2 regions of the Bacillus sp. iso_77 genome follow, and region 2 is predicted to be linked to the other one. Evidence: predicted binding sites of a transcription regulator. Region 2 holds the regulator's gene; the other holds the start of a gene.

Region 1 (9,714 bases), 880 kb from region 2:
CAAGGCCTCTAGGTATTCTGCCTCTGAATCTGCATCAACCAATACTTGCTTCTGTCCATTAAGTATAATGTTGATTTGGCCGTTATTTTTATATGTGACAGCTCGCTCCAACGTATTCACCTCTCGCTCTTCTCTCTTTAATCTATTCGGGTGGAGCTGTAATCGTGACAATCGCCCGCACTAGCATCGGTTTACTGTCAAAATGACCCGAGATACTGGTTATTGTAGGGAATTGTGCGGTTTCCCAGGAAATGATGTGCTATTTCCATTGTATTCATCCATTTCGGGCGGACAAACCAACAATTTGTTTTTTCTTAGAAAAATGGCGCTTTTTCATCACAAATTGTGCAGAAAAGAGTCTCAATGATTTCCGCATTTTGTACAGGCAATTTTTCTATTTCCTCATAAAATAAAGACGAGGTGATGAATAGATGGTGAAAATTTTTATTGATCCTGGCCACGGAGGAACAGATTCTGGAGCTGCTGCTAATGGACTTTTGGAGAAAAATATCACACTGCAAATTGCGCTTTTTCTGAGAGATATGTTGATTAGTGAATATGATGGGGTTTCCGTCCGCTTAAGTCGTTCAATTGACCAATCCGTCACGTTATCCCAGCGTACGAATGCGGCAAACAGCTGGGGAGCTGACTATTTCGTGTCTATTCATATTAATGCTGGCGGAGGCACAGGTTTTGAAAGTTATGTGTACCCTGGCGTTTCAGCACCAACCACCACGTATCGCAATGCCCTTCATGATGAGATTGTCCGCTCCGTTGATTTTGCCGACCGCGGCAAGAAAACGGCGAACTTCCACGTTCTGCGGGAAACTTCTATGTCTGCCATTTTAACTGAAAACGGTTTCATTGATACGGTAGCTGATGCAAATAAGCTCCGTAACGCTACTTTCCTTCAAGGGATCGCTCGTGCTCATGCCACTGGATTAGAAAAAGCCCTTCAATTGAAAAAAAAAGCAAGTAACCTATATAAAGTGCAAGCAGGGGCTTTCAAGGTCAAAGCCAATGCGGATGAACTAGCAGCTACACTCAGATCCAAAGGATTTGAAGCGCTGGTCGTACTGGATAGCGGCATGTACCGAGTCCAAGCTGGCGCTTTCCGTTCAAAGCAAAATGCAGATGACCTCGTCGCCCGATTAAAGCAGGCCGGTCACGACGCATTCGTTTTTCAATAATCTAAAAAACAAACCGGCTCAAGTCATCTTTAGAGCCGGTTTGTTGTCTATCCAATTATGCTAAAATGTTCACGACAAATTGAGACCATGTTTCAAGACGATCGAAATACTCAGGCTTTTTCAAATCTGTTACTTTCATCCATTTGCCTGAGATTTGATCTGTTTCTTTTACTTCTACATAAGCACCCGGCGATAATTCAAGGGCTGATAACAGTCCGATGTGCACACGGCCGACACTGTTATCATCATCATTAATGAGTCCAAGGGTTTTCATCTCAAGTTTGTCTTCTTCTTGAATCGAAAGTTCCTCGTCCAGTTCACGATCGGTATTTTCTTTTAGAATCTCAGCAAATTTTTTTCCTTCAATGAAATTCATATGACCGCCAAAGCCAAGAGATAACTTATGATGTAAGCGAGTCTCTCCCCCGCCTTGAAGTCTTTCATATACATACACTTCGTCCTCACGCTTAATCACGACATAAGGTATCGGCTGTTTGAAGTCAGGATTTTCTTCTGCATCGCCTCTTCGCATCTGCTCGAAGTGTTCTTCGATTTCTTTCATAATGGTGCTGATTGTTTTCTCTTCACTATTCACACCATTAAACGCAAGTGTTTCGTTTTGGAACACGCGTGCGCGCGGTGCAACTAAAATCATTTCGTCCATTTTTCCCATGTTCGGTAACCTCCAGTATGTAACACATTGTTAGAAATGGCAAAAAGCCAAAACGAGTGATGCGTTTTGACTTTTGCGTTTTAATTATGATTCATCTCCAAAGAAGAAATCGTCATCTTTTAACGGCTCAACTGTTGCCTTTTTGTAGCCGTTCCCTTTCATTGAGAAGAAGTCATGTGACTTTGTTTTTGTATTGAGTCCGTTCAATACAATTGGGTTGATCTCTTCTTCTTCAAAGTAAGGGGCAAATCCAAGGTTCATTAACGCTTTATTGGCATTGTAACGAATGAACTTTTTCACATCATGCGATAAATTGACTTGGTCATAAATATCCTCAGTGTAATGAAGTTCATTTTCATAAAGCTCATTAAGCAGATCGATAGAGAAATCATAAAGCTCTTTTTGCACGTCAGGTGTTTGTTTGTTGTAAATTTCTTGTGCTAATAATCCAACATACACACCGTGAATCGCTTCATCGCGCAAAATCAAGTTAATGATTTCACCACTTTGCATGAGCTTTCCTTGACCGTAGAAATATAGCGGGTAGTAAAAGCCGCTATAGAATAGGAAGCTTTCTAAATACACTGAAGCAACCATTGCTTTAAATAAGGAAATTGGGTCATCCTTTTGAATGGAACGGTACAGACCTACAATCATATCTGCTTTCTTTTGCAAGAATTTATTTTTCTTGACCCATTCAAATACTTCACTAATCGTTTCAGTCGGTGCTAGCGTCATGAAGATATTTGAGTATGATTTTGCATGCACTGCATTTTCCATCATGGCCATAAAGTTTAACACGGCTTTACGCTGATGACCGTCCACATGTTCAGCCACTATCGGCATTCCTGTATTTCCTTGTTCTGTATCAAGTAACGTCAGTCCAGCCAGTACTTTCATGTACGTATCCTGCTCTTTTTCACCTAAATATTTCCATGTTAAGAGATCCCCGTTTAAGGAAATCTCCTCTGGAAGCCAGAATTGCTTGACGTTTTGGTTGTAAAACATTTGTGTAAAATCGTCTTCGTGTTTTGACCAGTTGGCTGCATCATAAATTTTTGTCACGTTAAACTCTCCTTTAATCAAACAACACAAGAAAGACAGCCTTCCTGCCCTGTATCCTTCGTTCTTGCATAATAAAGTGTCTTAATGCCTTTATGGTGTGCATAAAGATCGATGCGGTTTAAGTCACGCGTTGTCATCGTATCTTTTAGGAATAATGTAAAGCTGATTCCTTGATCGACGTGCTGCTGAATGGTTGCGATCATATCGACCACTTTAAACATGTCCATATCGTATGCTTCTTTATAGAAGAACCAGTTTTGTGCTGAAAGTCCTGGCATTGGATAATACGTTTTGCTGTTTCCGTATGTTCTTTCTTCGATACGTTCCATAATTGGCATCACAGACGCTGTTGCCGATTGAACATACGAAATAGAACCTGTTGGCGCAATACATAATCGATAGCTATGATACATGCCATTTTCCGCTACAAAATCTTTAAGTGCTGTCCAATCTTCTTTTGTTGGAATGTGCATCCCTTCAAATAGCGCAGCTGCTTTTTCTGTTTTTGGAGTGAAATCATTTTCTACGTATTTATTGAAGTACTCACCTGTTGCATAACCAGAGCCCTCATAACGGTGGAATGTTTCCCCTTTTTCTTTTGCAAGCTCACTTGAACGCTTAATGGAGTAATAGTTCACCATCATAAAGAACGTATTAGCGAAATCTCTTGCTTCTTCACTTTCATAAGCGATTTGGTTTTGAGCTAAATACCCGTGAAGGTTCATCGCACCAAGTCCAATTGACTTCATCGCTTTGTTCGCTTTTCTAACAGCTGGTGCATTGCGGATATCTGTTGTTTCAGACACAAGTGTAAGTGAGTCCGTTGCAAGCTTGACTGTTTTTTCAATGGATTTGTTTTTCATCACGTTCATGATATTTAAAGAACCAAGGTTACAAGAAATATCAAGTCCGATCTCATCATCTTGATCATAGTCCGTGTAAGAAGAGACTTCTGAAGCTTGAAGGACTTCTGAGCAAAGGTTTGAGAATTTCACACGTGAAATATGGTTCAGAGCGTGCTCTCTATTCACATTATCTTGGAACATGATATATGGGTAGCCTGATTCTGAGCGCAGAACAGCTAATTTTTCAAGAAGTTTTCTCGGATTGACTTTTTCTTTTTTGACTTTCGGGTTTTCTACAAGCTCGTCATACATTTCTTCCATATCCATCTCATCAAGATGCTGTCCATAAGCTTTATAAACTGTATGAGGATAGAATGTGTAAGCTGTTTTATCTTCTCTAGCAAGCTCGATAAATTTATCTGGGATGACGACACCGATCGAAAGTGTTTTCACACGAACATCTTCATCCGCAGAGATTTTTTTCGTATCTAAGAAATCATTAATATCTCTGTGGAAAATATTCAGGTAGGCACTGCCTGAACCTTGTCTTTGTCCCATTTGATCTGCATATCGGAATGCATTATCAAGAAGTTTCATGACGCCTACGACACCTTTGGTCGCATTTTCAACATCTTTGATTGCTTCACCTTTCGCACGAAGCTTTGAAAGGTTCAAGCTGACGCCGCCACCTAATTTAGACAGCTGCATGGAAATATCAATGGCTCTTGAGATATCGTTTAATGAGTCATTCACTTCAAGCAAGAAGCAGCTCACCAGCTCACCACGTCTTTTACGGCCTGCGTTTAAGAATGTTGGTGTACTTGGCTGATACTCTTGGTTGATCATCAGTTCCACAAACTCAAGTGCTTTCTTTTTGTCTCCGCCCGCAAAGAAAAGAGCCACAACTGAAATGCGGTCTTCATAGCGTTCAAGGATTTTCTTTTTGTCATTTGTTTTCAGTGCATAGTCATTGTAAAACTTAAACGCACTCATAAATGATGGGAATCTAAATTTCTTGGCATATGCAGCTTCAAATACTTCTTTAATATCTGACATGCTGTATTGTCTTAAAAATTCTTCCTCATAGTAGTCGTTTTCTATTAAGTAATCAATCTTCTCTTCTAGATTATGAAAGAAGACCGTGTTTTGATTAATATAATCTACGAAATAACTATGTACAGCTTCTTTGTCCTTGTCGAACTGAAACTTTCCTTCTTTTTGAATCATAATCTCGTTATTTAATTGTATCCACTTTGGAACCTGATTTTGTGACAATTCTTTCTACCTCCTGTGTAAACAATTCAACATCCCTTTTTGTTCCGCTTAGTTCAAAGGTGTGCAAAATAGGAACTTGATATTGTTTAGAAATCGTATCGGCGCTTTTGGCAAAGTTATCTCCCCACACTTTGTTCCCACTCACCGCTACACCTAGTAAAAGGTGCGCATTTTTCTCTAAAAATGACTGAGTGGTACCAGGGACTTGTCCAAATCCTGTCGTAAAGGTGACGAGAATAAACGGCGTATCCAAAAACTCTTCTCCAGTCAATTTTCGTTTGTCTGTAAAAGGGGTCTTGTCCAAAAAGCGTTGAACATTTCCTGTTTTTGAATCAAATACGATTTGAATCAATTCCATCACGACCTAGTTTTTAGTATTGTTGATCATTCCGTTATTCACTATATATAGTATACTATGTTTTTTCAAAACACAACATATAGATACTCGAAACGAAAAAAATCAACCAACCCGGCCGAACATTCATAGCCGAACTCGTACGTTCAAATAAATAGAGCAGAGCAGGTTCTAAAAATAGACTGCCCTACTCCCTATTCAACTGAAACCGAAATCTATCATAACACGAAAAAAAATCGCTTAGTAGACTAGACTTTTTGTTTTATTTTTTGTAGGCATCGCACTGTAAATCTTCTGACACTTCTGTTATTTCCACTTCAACACCTAATTCTTTGAGCACCGCTTCAAGCGCAGAGACGATCGAGGCTTCTCTTACTAACTCTTTCCCGTTTACAGAAACGCTTGTTCCATATTCGAAACAGGAGTCATCTTCACAAGTTTGTTCCCAATGATTAATTTTAATTTTGTGTGTCATGAACTCATCCTTTTCTGTCTAGATGTCTGATGCATGTTTATAGTGTAGCGACTTCACATTCATTTGTAAATTTACGTGCTTACTCTTCATCAAAGTCTTCACTATCACCATCATCTTCATCCCATTCATCTATGTACTTTGTCGTAATGAGCGTCAGCTCTCCTTCTTTTTCATCAAACCGGTATACATGTACTTCATCATCTTTCACAACAGCAATGTGATTATTTTTTAGCGCAACAGATGATGGTAAAAGACCATCAACATGGCTCCCATCATGCTCATTAGAATGGTTATGCCAACTTTCTTGTCTCGTTTCGATGTTCGAGATGGCGCATGATCCAAATAAGACAACGATTCCAATCAAAAGAAGGATCACTCGAATCCTTCTCAATTCAAGCTCTGCATTTTCCATATAAATCCCCTCACCTTTTAAATGTCCAATAAGGATTTATACGCAACTTGGACAGAAAAGTTTCATGGCATACAAAATAGCCCCTCTGCACTGACAAAAAACGTAGCGGGTTTCGGCCGGTTTATTCGCAGCTGCATGGGGCTATTGGTGAAAACGGGTGTTTATTCTAATTCAAGATTTACATTTTTTTGAGGTGCAAATGTTGAAATCGCATGTTTATAAATAAGCTGCTGCTTCCCTTCTGTCTCAAGCAGCACCGTGAAATTGTCAAATCCCTTTACTTGACCGCGAAGCTGAAAGCCATTCAGTAAAAATACTGTGACAAATGTATTGTCTTTGCGGATCTGATTCAAAAATTGGTCCTGAATATTAATCGGTTTCATGTTTCGTCCTCCTTGATTCTGATAACTACAGTTTCGCTTTAAGTCCAAGCTTTCCTGCTATATATGCGAAAATTTCCTCTTTTTTGTCCGAAAAGTGGCAAGGTGGTGTCATATCAAACCAGGTGACATCCATTTTATTACGGAACCACGTAAACTGACGCTTCGCATATCTGCGGGAATTTTGTTTTAATTGCTGGATGGCTTCATCCAGTGAGCAATCGCCTTGAAAATAGGCATACAACTCTTTATAACCAATCGCTTGAACAGACTGACAATCTTTCAAACCAGATTGATAAAGTGCGCTCACTTCTTCAATTAAGCCTTCATCTAACATCATATCAATTCTTTGATGAATGCGCTCGTACAAAAGCTCTCGGTCCATTTTCAGCCCAATGAAGGCAGTGTCATAAAGAGGAACTTCTTGATGCCCGTTTTGCATATCAGACATTTTCTGACCTGTTGTATGGATGATTTCAAGCGCTCTGATCACGCGGCGGACGTTATTCGGATGAATCGCTTTTGCAGCGTCAGGATCGGCTTCTTTTAGCTTTTCATACAGCTTGATCGGTCCATGCTGCTGCTTAAACAGCGTCATCTCTTCTCTAAAAGCAGGATCACTTTTCTCATCAGTAAACGTGTAATCATATAAAACAGACTGAATATATAGCCCAGTTCCACCAACAATCATGGGCGTTTTCCCTCTCGCAGCAATCTCTTTGATTTTTAAGCGGACAAGCTGCTGAAATTCAGCTGTAGAAAACGATTCATCCGGTTGTTTAATATCGATTAAATGGTGCGGTACGCCATTCATTTCTTCAGGGGTGATTTTCGCTGTGCCAATATTCATCCCTTTATAGATCTGCATGGAATCCCCGCTGATAATTTCTCCATTAAATGCTTTCGCTATATCAATGCTCAGCTTTGTTTTTCCGACAGCCGTCGGACCTACTAATACAATCACTGGTTGTTTTTTCATAACATCACTCTCTTTTACAAACTGCCTACAGTATAGCATAACTTCTCTTTCTCTCCTATATCCTCCCGTCACCAGCCAAGTGGTTCATTCCCGACCACTTCATATGTCTTTCCTTTTAAACGGTGCTTATGCGTTGGCCTTTCTTCATCTGGACTGTAAACGACTCCCCCGTATGGAATCGGGACAGAGTCGGTATAGGCAGAAAACGTGACTTCCTCAATTTCATGGTAGTGCGTCCCGTCCACTCTTGGGATAGCAGGTCCAGTGACGCCATAATATCTATGGAAATGCCCTCTTTCAAATGATGTGATCCCCCGGTAATAATGAGTATGACTGTCGGTACTGCTTCCATTCACAGGCTGAGAAATACCTTCTATTAAATGATAATGTTCTTCTGTTACATCCGTTCGCGCTTTATAAGCATGTGCATGAGGTGGGCATTTAGCCCAATCAGACGGATACAGGCCCATTTTTTACATTCCTCCTTATTTTAGGCATTCACCCAAACACAAGTGGGCCACTCGAATACACTGATGTCAGTTACAGTGATTTTATGTGAAAGGAGTCTTTTTTTATGAATTATTTTGACGCACCGTTTGTTCAAGATGAGATGAGAAGACCTTTTGGATTTGGACGCCCTGGATTTGGTTTTGGAAGACCTGGGTTTGGGTTTGGGCGCCCTAGTTTTGGCTATGGGAGACCTGGATTTTTTGGACCGCCATTTTTAGGTGGTTTTGCTGGAGGGCTTTTAGCTGGGTCGCTTCTTGCTCCAGGATATGGCTATGGTTATCCTTATCCACCGCCATACCCGCCATATGGACCATACCCTTATTATTAAATATGACGATTTAGTGAAAACATCCTCTTATAAAATGAATCGATTGACACATTTGTTTTTCATAGGTTAACATTTACTTTACCGACCGTTCAGTAAAGTAGGTGTTTTTTTTATGTCTAAAACGAAAAAAGAACAAATTTTTGAGGCAGCAGCTCACACCATTCTAAAAGAAGGATTGAGTCAGCTCACCCTTCAGCAGGTGGCAGAACATGCAAATATGACCAAAGCCGGGCTACTGTATCATTTTTCGAGCAAGGAAGACCTGATCCAGCAAATGAATGAGCATGCGGTTGCCTCTTTTCGTCAGCAGCTTGACACGTATCAGGAAACATACAAAAACGAAAAGGCACCTTATGTACGTGCCTATATATTGGCCACATTAAATGACCTTGATAGACAAAACACCACACAGCTATGTACAAGCATGCTGGCTACCATGTCATTTGATGAAGCATTATTAAATCCTTGGCGTCATTTTTATGCGGAATTTAAAGAAAAAGCAACCGAGGAAATCAATGACCCTGCACTTAGCCAACTGATCCGTCTTGCCTGTGATGGTATATGGTTTTCAGAAATGTTTCAGCTTGAACCATTGAATCGAGAGGAAAAAACCCTTTTACTTCATCGGATTTTACACATTTTAGAGGAGGGATGATGATGATCCTCGGATATCTTTTTTTGGCTATCGCCATTTTTTCAGAAGCAATCGGGGCAGCGATGCTGAAACTATCAAATGGTTTCACACGCTTTAAACCTAGCGCTGTCGTTGTCGCTGGCTACACACTTGCTTTTTACATGTTGTCATTGACCCTTAATATCATTCCACTTAGCATGTCTTACGCCACTTGGTCTGGGGTCGGTACCGTCCTCACGGCTTTTTTTGGCGTGCTCTTTTTCAAAGAAACCTTGAACCGTCAAGCACTTATTGGAATGGCAATGCTTGTTTCAGGGGTCGTACTATTAAATATGTCTTAAAGGATGTGAAGTGATATGAAAGGAATGCTTTATTTAACAGGAGCCATTTTGACAGAGGTTTTTGGCAGTACGATGCTGAAGCTTTCGCAAGGTTTTACACAGGTGCTGCCGAGTATGGGGGTGATGATCGGATTTGGATGCGCCTTTACCTTTCTCAGTTTGGCACTCAAAACAATTGATCTGTCATCTGCATATGCCACTTGGTCTGGTGTCGGTACAGCACTTACTGCTCTTGTGGGCCTCGTGCTATTT
Region 2 (9,714 bases):
CCCAGCTTGTCATCGACTCTGCTCCAATATCATCAAGCATTAAAATTGGTGTTGATTTGACCATATTCAGCTTCTCTTCGAGTGTATGATCGGCTAACGAATTTTTTAACTCTCTCACAAATTCAGGCACGTATACAAGGAGAGATGGATACTCTTTTACCGCTAACTGCTGCGCAATTGCTGCCAGAATAAATGTTTTTCCGACCCCAAACTTTCCATGTAAATAGAGGCCTTTTCCCTTACCTGTTTCATCATAACTTTGCAAGAATTGACCTACTTTTTGAATGACTTCTTGTCTTCCAACCACATTTAAATCAGCAAACGTCGCTTGAAGAACATTCTGCGGAATGTACATGCTTTTCATGAGTTCTTGCTGTTTTTTCTGTCTATCAAGCCGCAGTTTGACAGGACAAGGGGAATATTCAATATCAATGCTCTGACCTTTGATCACAAGCTTCGGGTGATACCCGTCTAAAATGACATTTACATTCTCTTCCTCTAAGCAGTAAGAACAACCCTTTGATTGTTGTACATATTCAAAGAGCCTGTTCAAGCTGCGATTGATCATGTCTTCTTGGATGTCCTCTTGATGCTCCTTTAAAAAAGCTTTTACATCTTCATCAGCTAGGACACTTTCTTTAATCTGATTGTATCTCACGCGAAAATCTACCCGTCCTTTTAGCTGATCAAATGAACGACCGATCGGTTTCATCTCCATCTCACCTCACATTAATGTGCATTGTACTTTTTCATATTATTAAACTGATCTAACAATTTTTCTTTTTCTCGTTCGAGGTCCTCTGTAGATAAGTTATCTGTCTGTTCTTTTGGCTGTTCTTTCGTTTCAGCTTCTTTCATCCAGTCAGGCAGCTTCTCCTCGCGGATCACTTTTCCTGATCCATATGATTGACGCTTATTTTTTTGCTGTGCCCATTCTGTCATTTGCCTATTTTCTTCTTTTGCAATTTTCATAGCAGCTGCCACGGTTTTGATTTTCTTTCGCACCCAGTGGGCGGCGATTTTCTGCATATATGTTTTGGACAGCTTCATATCCGTTTTTAGCAGTGTATAGTAGATCAGGACATTCATGACCCCAGGCTCTAGCTGCTGCTCAAGCATAATATCTTCAACAATTCTTAAGTCTGCATACGTCGGCTCAATGCCATCTGCCATATCTTTTAGAAGCTCTCTAGGCGAAATATGATCAAGCTTTTCAATCAATTTCGCATCAGGTGCATCTGCACCTGAATTCTGCGTGACATTGTGACGTAAATGTCTTGGCTGTTTTTGATCAATCAGCTTCGGCTGTTCGCCTCTGTATTCAATTTGATACCAGTCTCTCGCTGCTTTTCGCAGATCCTCAGTTGATATCATCTGATCTGAACCACAGGCACCTGCGACAATATTTTGCATTTGCAGCGGGGTGATGCCATAGACGACCGCTAACTTCTTAATTGTCTCTTTCACTTGCTTTGTCAAAGCTTTTCTTGGAATCATCATGTCCGACATGCCTGCTAACAATAGATCAAAATCAAAAGATTCATCTGAAAGCGGTGCAGGCTGACTTGAGCCAACTGTCACATATTCGTAGCCCTCGTCAAGCGATGACGCCTGATTGATTTCCTCTGTCATCTTGCGCTCTCCTGGCTGCAAGACGTGAAACACTTCTTCAAACGATCGGGAGATGTTCTTTGCATCAGCAGGAACTCCTGGATAAGAAAAATAATCACGAAGCTGCATATATTTTGCTTTCTCTACCCGATGATACAAAAGGACATTCAGCATACCGTCTTGGAAAAATTCATCCGGTCTCAGCGGCGGCACGAGCTCATATGTAAACAGTCTGCCTTCTTCCGTTTCCTGTTCATATGTGCGGAGTAATCCGATCGCTTCAAGCTTTAAACGCTCCTCAAAAATATCATTTAAATTCGTTTGCAGCATCACCATCAGCTGACGGTGAGGTGCGGGTTTCCCCCACATTCGATTTTGTTCCAGCTCTCCCCACAGCGTCATGTATAAACTGAAAGCGGACATGCCAATAAGCGGCTGATATAAAAGAGTAATAAGCTGTCTATCGATGTCACCGAGCAATGAAGCGCTTTTGACGACATACGGATCGACGGCTAGCACTTCCTTCCAATGCTCTGTCATATGCTGATCCTCCCTTAATACGGTTGTCTTCATTGTACACTCTTTTTGCGTTTTACGCTTTACGCAGGAAAAAGAGCATGAAGAATCTTCAGCTCTTTTTTAGCGTTCTTTCTTTAATAAATCTTTTAATTCATCAATAAATACATTGATATCTTTAAATTGACGGTAAACCGAGGCAAACCTGACGTAAGACACTTCATCGATTTTCGCCAGCTCGTCCATCACCATTTCCCCTACAAGCTCGCTTTTCACCTCTGACATGCCTTGGTTACGCAATTCCTTCTCGATGTTAAAGCAGACATCCTCGAGCTGTTTTAAAGCGACAGGACGTTTTTCACATGCTTTGATGAGGCCTCTCAGCATCTTTTCCCGGCTGAATTCTTCTCGAATTCCTTCTTTTTTCACCACAATCAATGGCAATTCTTCTAATTTTTCAAACGTCGTAAAGCGATATTGACAGCTTTCACACTCTCTTCTCCGACGGATGGACTTCCCTTCATCTACTGGTCTTGAATCAAGCACCCTTGTGCCAAGGTGCTGACATGTGGGACATTTCATTTCATCAGCTCCGATCTCTTCTTGGAAGTTGTTTGTCTAGTTCTTTATAGAGGGACAAAACAGCCTTTTGACTGTAGCCAAAGTCTGTTGGCAGTGCTGTTTCTGTTGTCACATTAAAATCGACAGCTGTTTCAAAAGGACGAATTGAAATGACAGTCGCCACGAGAAAAGCTTTTTTCGGCGTTCGTATGTTTGCGCTGATTTCACCTCGTTCTGCTGAAACAGATGTCACTTGATAGGAATCGTTTCTTGAAAGAACGGCTTCTACCGCTTGGAAAACTTGAGTTTGTGTCGATTTGTAGTAATGGCTTTTCAGCTCTGACACTGGATGATGGTCAGATGTTTCTGTATGATTTGAAATGAATCGTTTGAGCTTTTGTCCTAAAGTCATACACGTATCCCCTTTGTCATAAACCCTCTTCTTTATTTTATAAAAAAAACCTTTGTTTTCCTAGAACAAAAGTATAGACAGGTTGGATCATGCTGGATGTCGTGTATAGAACAAATATAAAAAGGAGCATAACACAAAGGCATTTAATGCTTTTGGCCAGCTCCCATTGCAATCTTTTTTATGTTTACAGTGCTTTGGCTTGCGCCTGTTTCACTTGTACAGGTCCCATGCCTCGAGGAATTTCGATGTTTTCTCTTGTTTCAGCACCTAGTTCATCTCCGATATGATCTGCTGCAATATTCGGATCTAGATCGCCGCAAGTATAAACATCTATGCTCGCATAACCATGTTCAGGAAAGCTGTGAATTGTCAGATGAGATTCAGAAATAATGACAACTCCACTTACTCCTTGAGGTGCAAATTTGTGAAAAGCAACCTCTCTTACTTCAGCTCCTGATTTCAAAGCTGCATTTACAAACGTTTTTTCAATAAAATCCATGTCGTTCAGTTTATCACAGTCGCATCCCCATAACTCGGAGATAACGTGACGTCCGATTGTTTCCATCATGGACCCCCCTTAAACAAGAATGAAAGAGTGAAGTTCTAAGCAGCCGGACCGGACATATACCACGGGGGAAAGTTAGTCCAAAGAGGTCCTAACCCTTTAAGTATACCCGAATGAGTCTGCGAACAAGAAGTTCACGAAAAATAGTATACTTTGTTTAGACCCATTTTGCAAGCTGTGTTTTTAGTGGGATTTTCTCTCATTTCTTGAAAAGGGACGTTCAGTCTTCTTCATTTCAAACAGCTGAAAGCTCTTTCATCTGGGAACCAACAAACTTTACAAGATCAACCACTCTGCAAGAATAGCCCCATTCATTGTCATACCATGCAAGAACTTTTACTTTTCTGCCTTCCATCACCATCGTTGTAAGTCCATCAACGACAGCAGAATAAGGGTTTGTGTTAAAGTCTGTGGAGACAAGTGGTTCATCGGTGTAATCTAATATGCCAGCAAGAGATGTTTTTGAAGCCGTTGCAAAGGCAGCATTGACCTCTTCTGCTGTGACATCTTTTTTCAAGTCGACCACAAGATCAACCATCGATACATTAGAAACTGGCACTCGAAGTGCAAGTCCATGTAATTTCCCTTTCATGTGCGGCAGCACTAAAGAAAGCGCTTTAGCGGCACCCGTCGTCGTTGGAATGATGGACTGGGCACATGCTCTTGCCCGGCGCAAATCCTTGTGGGGGTTGTCGATATTTTTTTGATCATTTGTATAAGCATGAACCGTTGTCATTAAGCCGTTGTCGATGCCAAATTCATCATCTAACAGCTTGACAACTGGTGCTAAGCAGTTTGTTGTACAAGATGCGTTTGAAATAACGACGTGCTTTTCAGGATCAAGATCATCCTCATTGACACCCATTACAATTGTAACGTCTTCATTTTTACCTGGAGCTGTAAGTACGACCTTTTTCGCTCCGGCATCTATATGGCCCATCGCTTGATCTTTTGAATTAAATTTCCCTGTTGCTTCGATCACGATATCAATCCCAAGCTCTCCCCATGGGAGCTGCTTTGGGTCTCTATTATTGAGCAAAAGCACTCTTTTGCCATTGACAATCAAAGCGTCATCTTCTGCTGTCACATCGCATTCGTAACGTCCATGATTTGTGTCATATTTAATTAAATGTGCTAGCGTTTCGGCAGGATAGCTTGCGTTCACCGCTACAATTTGAATTTGATCATCAAGCATTGCTTTTCTGAAGACCATGCGTCCAATTCTGCCAAACCCATTGATCGCTGCTTTTACCTTCATGAACAGGTCACTCCTCTATTATGTGTTATACTCAATAAATTTATTTATGAAATTAGTATATCACATTAGAATGTAATTGCCAGTATATAAACGTATATTTTCAAAAAAGGGCTGCTTTTTGCAATGAAATTGACGAAAAAAGCATAAAAAAAGAAGAGTACTGTATGTACTCTTACTTATCTGTATGTTCCCATTCGTTTAATATGTTCTCTAATTGCTTTCTAATAAAAGCAAGATCTTTTGTGTTTTCTATCACGCGGTCTGCTTTTTGGCATTTTTCCTCAAGAGGCTGCTGGGAGTGAATGCGATTCAGTGCTTCTTCCTCGCTCAGGTCGTTTCGATTCATGAGCCGCGACAGCTGCAATTCAGGCGTCGTGTACACAACGATGATGCGGTCGACTAGCCCTTCCAGCTTGCTCTCAAATAGGAGCGGGATATCAAGCACAACAAATGTTTCATTGTTGCTCACCCCTTCATCACGCTGCTCGAGCATTTCCTTTCTGACTTCAGGATGAACGATGGCATTGAGCTTTTTTCTTTTCTCTTCATCAGAAAAAATGATCGCACCAAGCTGCTGCCGGTTCAGTTCACCATTTGGCAGAAGAACCTCTTCACCAAAAGTTTGAACGATTTGATGAAGGGCAGCCGATCCTTTAGAAACCGCTTCTTTTGCAATGATATCAGCATCCACCACCCGAATGCCTTTCTCTTTTATCATCTGCGAGACTGTGCTTTTTCCGCTAGCAATCCCGCCTGTTAATCCAATGACGAGCGTCAATTCGTTTCCTCCTTTACAGCTTCCACACCCCAATTAAAATGAGCAACAGCCCTGGTAAGCATGCGAGTTTATCGATCCAGCGCCAATTGGCCAAATAATGACCTGCACGCAGGCCGATGCATACAAAAAGAGAACTCATCACAGCGACCGTGATGCTCATGACAATTGGAGAAAAACCAAGAATCGCTGCACCAATCCCTGCACCAAATGCATCGATGGATAAAGCAATTCCAAGAAGCACCGCTTCCATTCCATTAATGGTGCCAGAGCGGTCAATATCTGCACTTGTAGGCTTTCGCAAAATATGAATGACAAGCCCAAGAGACTGCACTTCTACATTGAGAAGTGTTTTTTCATGAAGGAGCAAATCACGCTCTTTCGCTGGTTTATAAAATTGATACAGAACCCAAAGTCCGATGGCAATTAAGATGCCTCCACCCAGTTTATCTGTCACTGAGACAGGGAGGAATGTCGTGAGCAGGCTGCCAATCAGCATGGAAATGAGCAACACAATTCCTGAACAGCAAGCAATAATAACGATGGCTTTAAATGGAATCCTCATCTTGCGAAGACCATACGTAAAACCTACAGAAAAGCTGTCAATGCTGACGGCAATAGCTAAAAACAGAAGCGAAAACGAAATCATACCTGTACTCTTCCTTTCTGTTCATGCAACGATGATCAAGAGTCTCTAGGCGTCCTTAGACTCTTCTTCACTATATGAAGAGCAGGTGGGCTGTGTGTCAGTCTACACCTTGCTGAAAAAAGAATGTTTTTTATCGTATGCATGGCAAAAAGGAAGCATGCTGACGGCTTACCTTTATGAAGGGCGTTTTTGGCAGGTCACACAAAAATGAGTGCCGCGCCCTCCCACCACTGTTTTTTCTATGATACTGCCGCACGTCTGGCAAGGTTCTCCCCGCCGGTCATATACAAGAAGCTGTAATTGAAAAGTCCCAATATCACCTTGTGAATTGATGTAGGAGCGAATGGTGCTGCCTCCTGCATCAACAGCCACTTGAAGCGTGTCAATAATATGTTTGTGGAGCACCTTGCAAGATGCAAGACTTAGCTGATTCGCTTTTGTTTCTGGATGAATGCCTGATTTAAACAGCACTTCATCTACATAAATATTACCGAGACCAACCACGATTTTTTGATCAAGTAAAGCCGTTTTGACCACGCGGGAGGTTTTCTTTAATTGCTCCCATAAATAGTCTGGTGTAAATGAGTCTGAAAAAGGTTCATACCCCAGCTGTGATAGTGGAAGTTCTTTTTCTTCTTCACCTGGCTGAAATAGGTGCATCGTCCCAAATTTACGGACATCATGATACCGAAGTTCGGTACCATCTGTGAACGTAAAGACGACGTGTACATGTTTATCATAAGGCTCACCAATTTCATGTACACGGTATTTCCCTTCCATTCTTAAATGGGAGACCATCACATAGTGGTCTAAATGAAAGAGTAGAAACTTCCCTCTTCTTTCAATGGTTTGAATGGTTTCTCCTACCATCCTTCTAGCGAACTCTTCCGGTTCCCCAGGACGTTTGATGATATTTGGCCATTTGATATCGACCGTTTCAATCGTTTTTCCTTTGACTAACCGCTGAAGAGTGCGCCGGACGGTCTCAACCTCTGGTAATTCCGGCATGCTCCTCGCTCCTTTTTCTCTCTCTTTATTTTGCGTCGTACCAAGATGGACCTGAAGCGAAATCGACTTTTAGCGGCACATCGAGCTGAAGTGCGCTTTCCATGACTTCAGGGACGATTTTTTCTAATATGGCGATTTCTTCTTTTGGCGCTTCAAAGATCAGTTCATCGTGCACTTGCAATAACAGATTTGCCTGCAGATTCTCTTCTTTTAACTTTCGTGCCATATCAATCATCGCTTTTTTGATGATATCGGCGGCACTGCCTTGGATCGGTGTATTCATTGCCGTTCTTTCCGCAAAACTTTTCACATTAAAATTACGGCTTGTGATATCTGGGATATATCGTCTGCGTTTAAGAAGCGTGGTCACATACCCTTTTTGTTTTGCTTCCTGCACGATGTCCTCCATATAGGTTTTCACGCCTTTAAAGCTTGTTAAATAACGCTCAATGAAGGCCGCTGCTTCTTTTCTTGTAATCCCAAGGTTTTGAGACAGTCCATAATCACTAATTCCATATACGATTCCGAAGTTGACAGCTTTGGCCTGTCTTCTCATAGAGGAAGTCACTTCTTCTTCTGAGACATGGAACACATCCATGGCTGTTTTCGTGTGAATATCCATATCTTGCGTAAAGGCTTCAATTAAGTTCTCATCTTGAGAAATGTGCGCGAGTACACGCAGCTCAATTTGAGAATAGTCAGCTGCAAACATGAGCCAGCCTTCTTTTGACGGAACGAACGCTTGACGAATTTTTCGGCCTTCTTCTAAACGAATCGGGATGTTTTGAAGGTTTGGGTCTGTTGAGCTTAATCTTCCTGTTTGTGTAAGTGCCTGATTAAATCTTGTGTGCACTTTATGCGTATCTTTGCGCGTCACTTTCATTAAGCCTTCCACATAAGTGGATTGCAGCTTTCCTATTTGACGGTAATGCAGAATGGACCGAATAATTTCGTGCTTATCTTCAAGCTTTTCAAGGACATCCGCAGACGTAGAGTAGCCTGTTTTGGTCTTTTTGATAACCGGCAGTCCTAATTTTTCAAATAAAATCACACCAAGTTGCTTCGGTGAATTGATGTTAAATGTTTCTCCTGCTAACCGATGAATGGTTTCTTCATATTCCTTCAGCTTCTTCGTGAGTTCTTCACCCATTTTCTGAAGACGTTCAACATCCACTTTTACTCCAAGAGATTCCATTTCACCTAAGATGAGGGCAAGTGGCAACTCTAAATCTTCATACAGCTCATGCTGATCATTTTTTTCTAACGCTTCAAGGGTCAAATCATGCAGCGCAGAGATCGCTGCTGCTTTTCTTCCAAGATGGTCTTTTAGCTCTTCTTCAGGTGGAATCGCCTGTTTCGCTCCTTTTCCGTAAACTTTTTCATCGGAAAGGGCTATGTTCAGGCCATATTCCTTCGCCACACTTGCAACGTCCTCATAGGATTTCTGCGGATTGACCACATAGGAAGCGAGCAGGACGTCGTTATCGACACCTTTTAGATCAACATCATGCCATCTAAGGGCAACAACCGCTCTTTTGGAATCAAAGACCCATTTCTTCTTCGTTTCATCCTGTACCCATTGTTTAAACGCTTCAGATTGCAGAGCATCTTCTTTTGTCATAAAAAATGCACCGTTCTCATTATGGATCGCAAACCCTATCAAATCGGCTTCGTGATAATTGTCTCCTAGCTGTTCTACCACAAGTGCAGCGTGATCTGTCAGCATGTCCTCCGTGACATCTGTCATTTTCTTCACGTCTAGTTCGTCTATTTCTACTGGTTCATCTGATTCTGGCGCTTCTCCTAAACGCTCTAGCAGCGTTTGAAAGCCCAGTTCTTTATAAAGAGAGATGACCTGCTCCATGTAAGGACCTTCATAGGCGAGCTCTTTGCTTGACACATCTATTGGTGCTTCTACGAGAATCGTCGCCAGCTTTTTACTCATCACCGCTTGTTCTTTATATTCTTCAAGCTTTTCTTTTAGCTTTTTCCCGCTGACTTCGTCAATATGATCAAGCAGATTTTCAAGGCTTTCAAACTGCTTTAGTAATTTGATCGCTGTTTTTTCACCGACACCAGGCACGCCAGGGATATTGTCTGATGAGTCTCCCATCAGCCCTTTCATGTCGATGATTTGATCTGGTCTGAGGCCGTATTTCTCTTCAATATGGGCCGGTGTGTAATATTCTACTTCTGTGATGCCTTTTTTCGTAATGGCTACTGTTGTATGGTCTGTTGAAAGCTGCGTTAAGTCTTTATCTCCTGAGAAGATTTTGACCTCAAAGCCGTCCTTTTCTGCCTCTACAGCCAGTGTGCCGATAATGTCATCCGCCTCGTATTGCGGAAGCTCGTACCTTTT

The links. The regulator NrdR, encoded in region 2, represses ribonucleotide reductase genes. The targets are predictions, from matches to a motif close to AACACNATATATNGTGTT.
Region 1: nrdI (class Ib ribonucleoside-diphosphate reductase assembly flavoprotein NrdI) is a predicted target of NrdR. The motif match lies at 5,444-5,461, and genes of this name have one in related genera.

Annotation. Positions count from the first base shown of each region.
Region 1 is NZ_CM149683.1:1,685,399-1,695,112, reverse strand. It holds gene spoVK (stage V sporulation protein K) at 1-111, opposite strand, end outside; gene AC0VYC_RS08555 (N-acetylmuramoyl-L-alanine amidase) at 432-1,190, shown strand; gene AC0VYC_RS08550 (hypothetical protein) at 1,246-1,863, opposite strand; gene nrdF (class 1b ribonucleoside-diphosphate reductase subunit beta) at 1,948-2,928, opposite strand; gene nrdE (class 1b ribonucleoside-diphosphate reductase subunit alpha) at 2,946-5,048, opposite strand; gene nrdI (class Ib ribonucleoside-diphosphate reductase assembly flavoprotein NrdI) at 5,008-5,400, opposite strand; gene AC0VYC_RS08530 (hypothetical protein) at 5,666-5,878, opposite strand; gene AC0VYC_RS08525 (YmzC family protein) at 5,958-6,290, opposite strand; gene hfq (RNA chaperone Hfq) at 6,452-6,673, opposite strand; gene miaA (tRNA (adenosine(37)-N6)-dimethylallyltransferase MiaA) at 6,699-7,649, opposite strand; gene AC0VYC_RS08510 (YmaF family protein) at 7,718-8,119, opposite strand; gene AC0VYC_RS08505 (spore coat protein) at 8,224-8,487, shown strand; gene AC0VYC_RS08500 (TetR/AcrR family transcriptional regulator) at 8,600-9,142, shown strand; gene erbA (SMR family multidrug efflux transporter EbrA) at 9,145-9,462, shown strand; gene erbB (SMR family multidrug efflux transporter EbrB) at 9,478-9,714, shown strand, end outside.
Region 2 is NZ_CM149683.1:2,561,599-2,571,312, forward strand. It holds gene dnaI (primosomal protein DnaI) at 1-712, opposite strand, end outside; gene dnaB (replicative helicase loading/DNA remodeling protein DnaB) at 730-2,151, opposite strand; gene nrdR (transcriptional regulator NrdR) at 2,251-2,709, opposite strand; gene AC0VYC_RS13155 (hypothetical protein) at 2,714-3,100, opposite strand; gene speD (adenosylmethionine decarboxylase) at 3,285-3,665, opposite strand; gene AC0VYC_RS13165 (glyceraldehyde-3-phosphate dehydrogenase) at 3,901-4,923, opposite strand; gene coaE (dephospho-CoA kinase) at 5,096-5,701, opposite strand; gene ytaF (sporulation membrane protein YtaF) at 5,715-6,347, opposite strand; gene mutM (DNA-formamidopyrimidine glycosylase) at 6,522-7,355, opposite strand; gene polA (DNA polymerase I) at 7,381-9,714, opposite strand, start outside.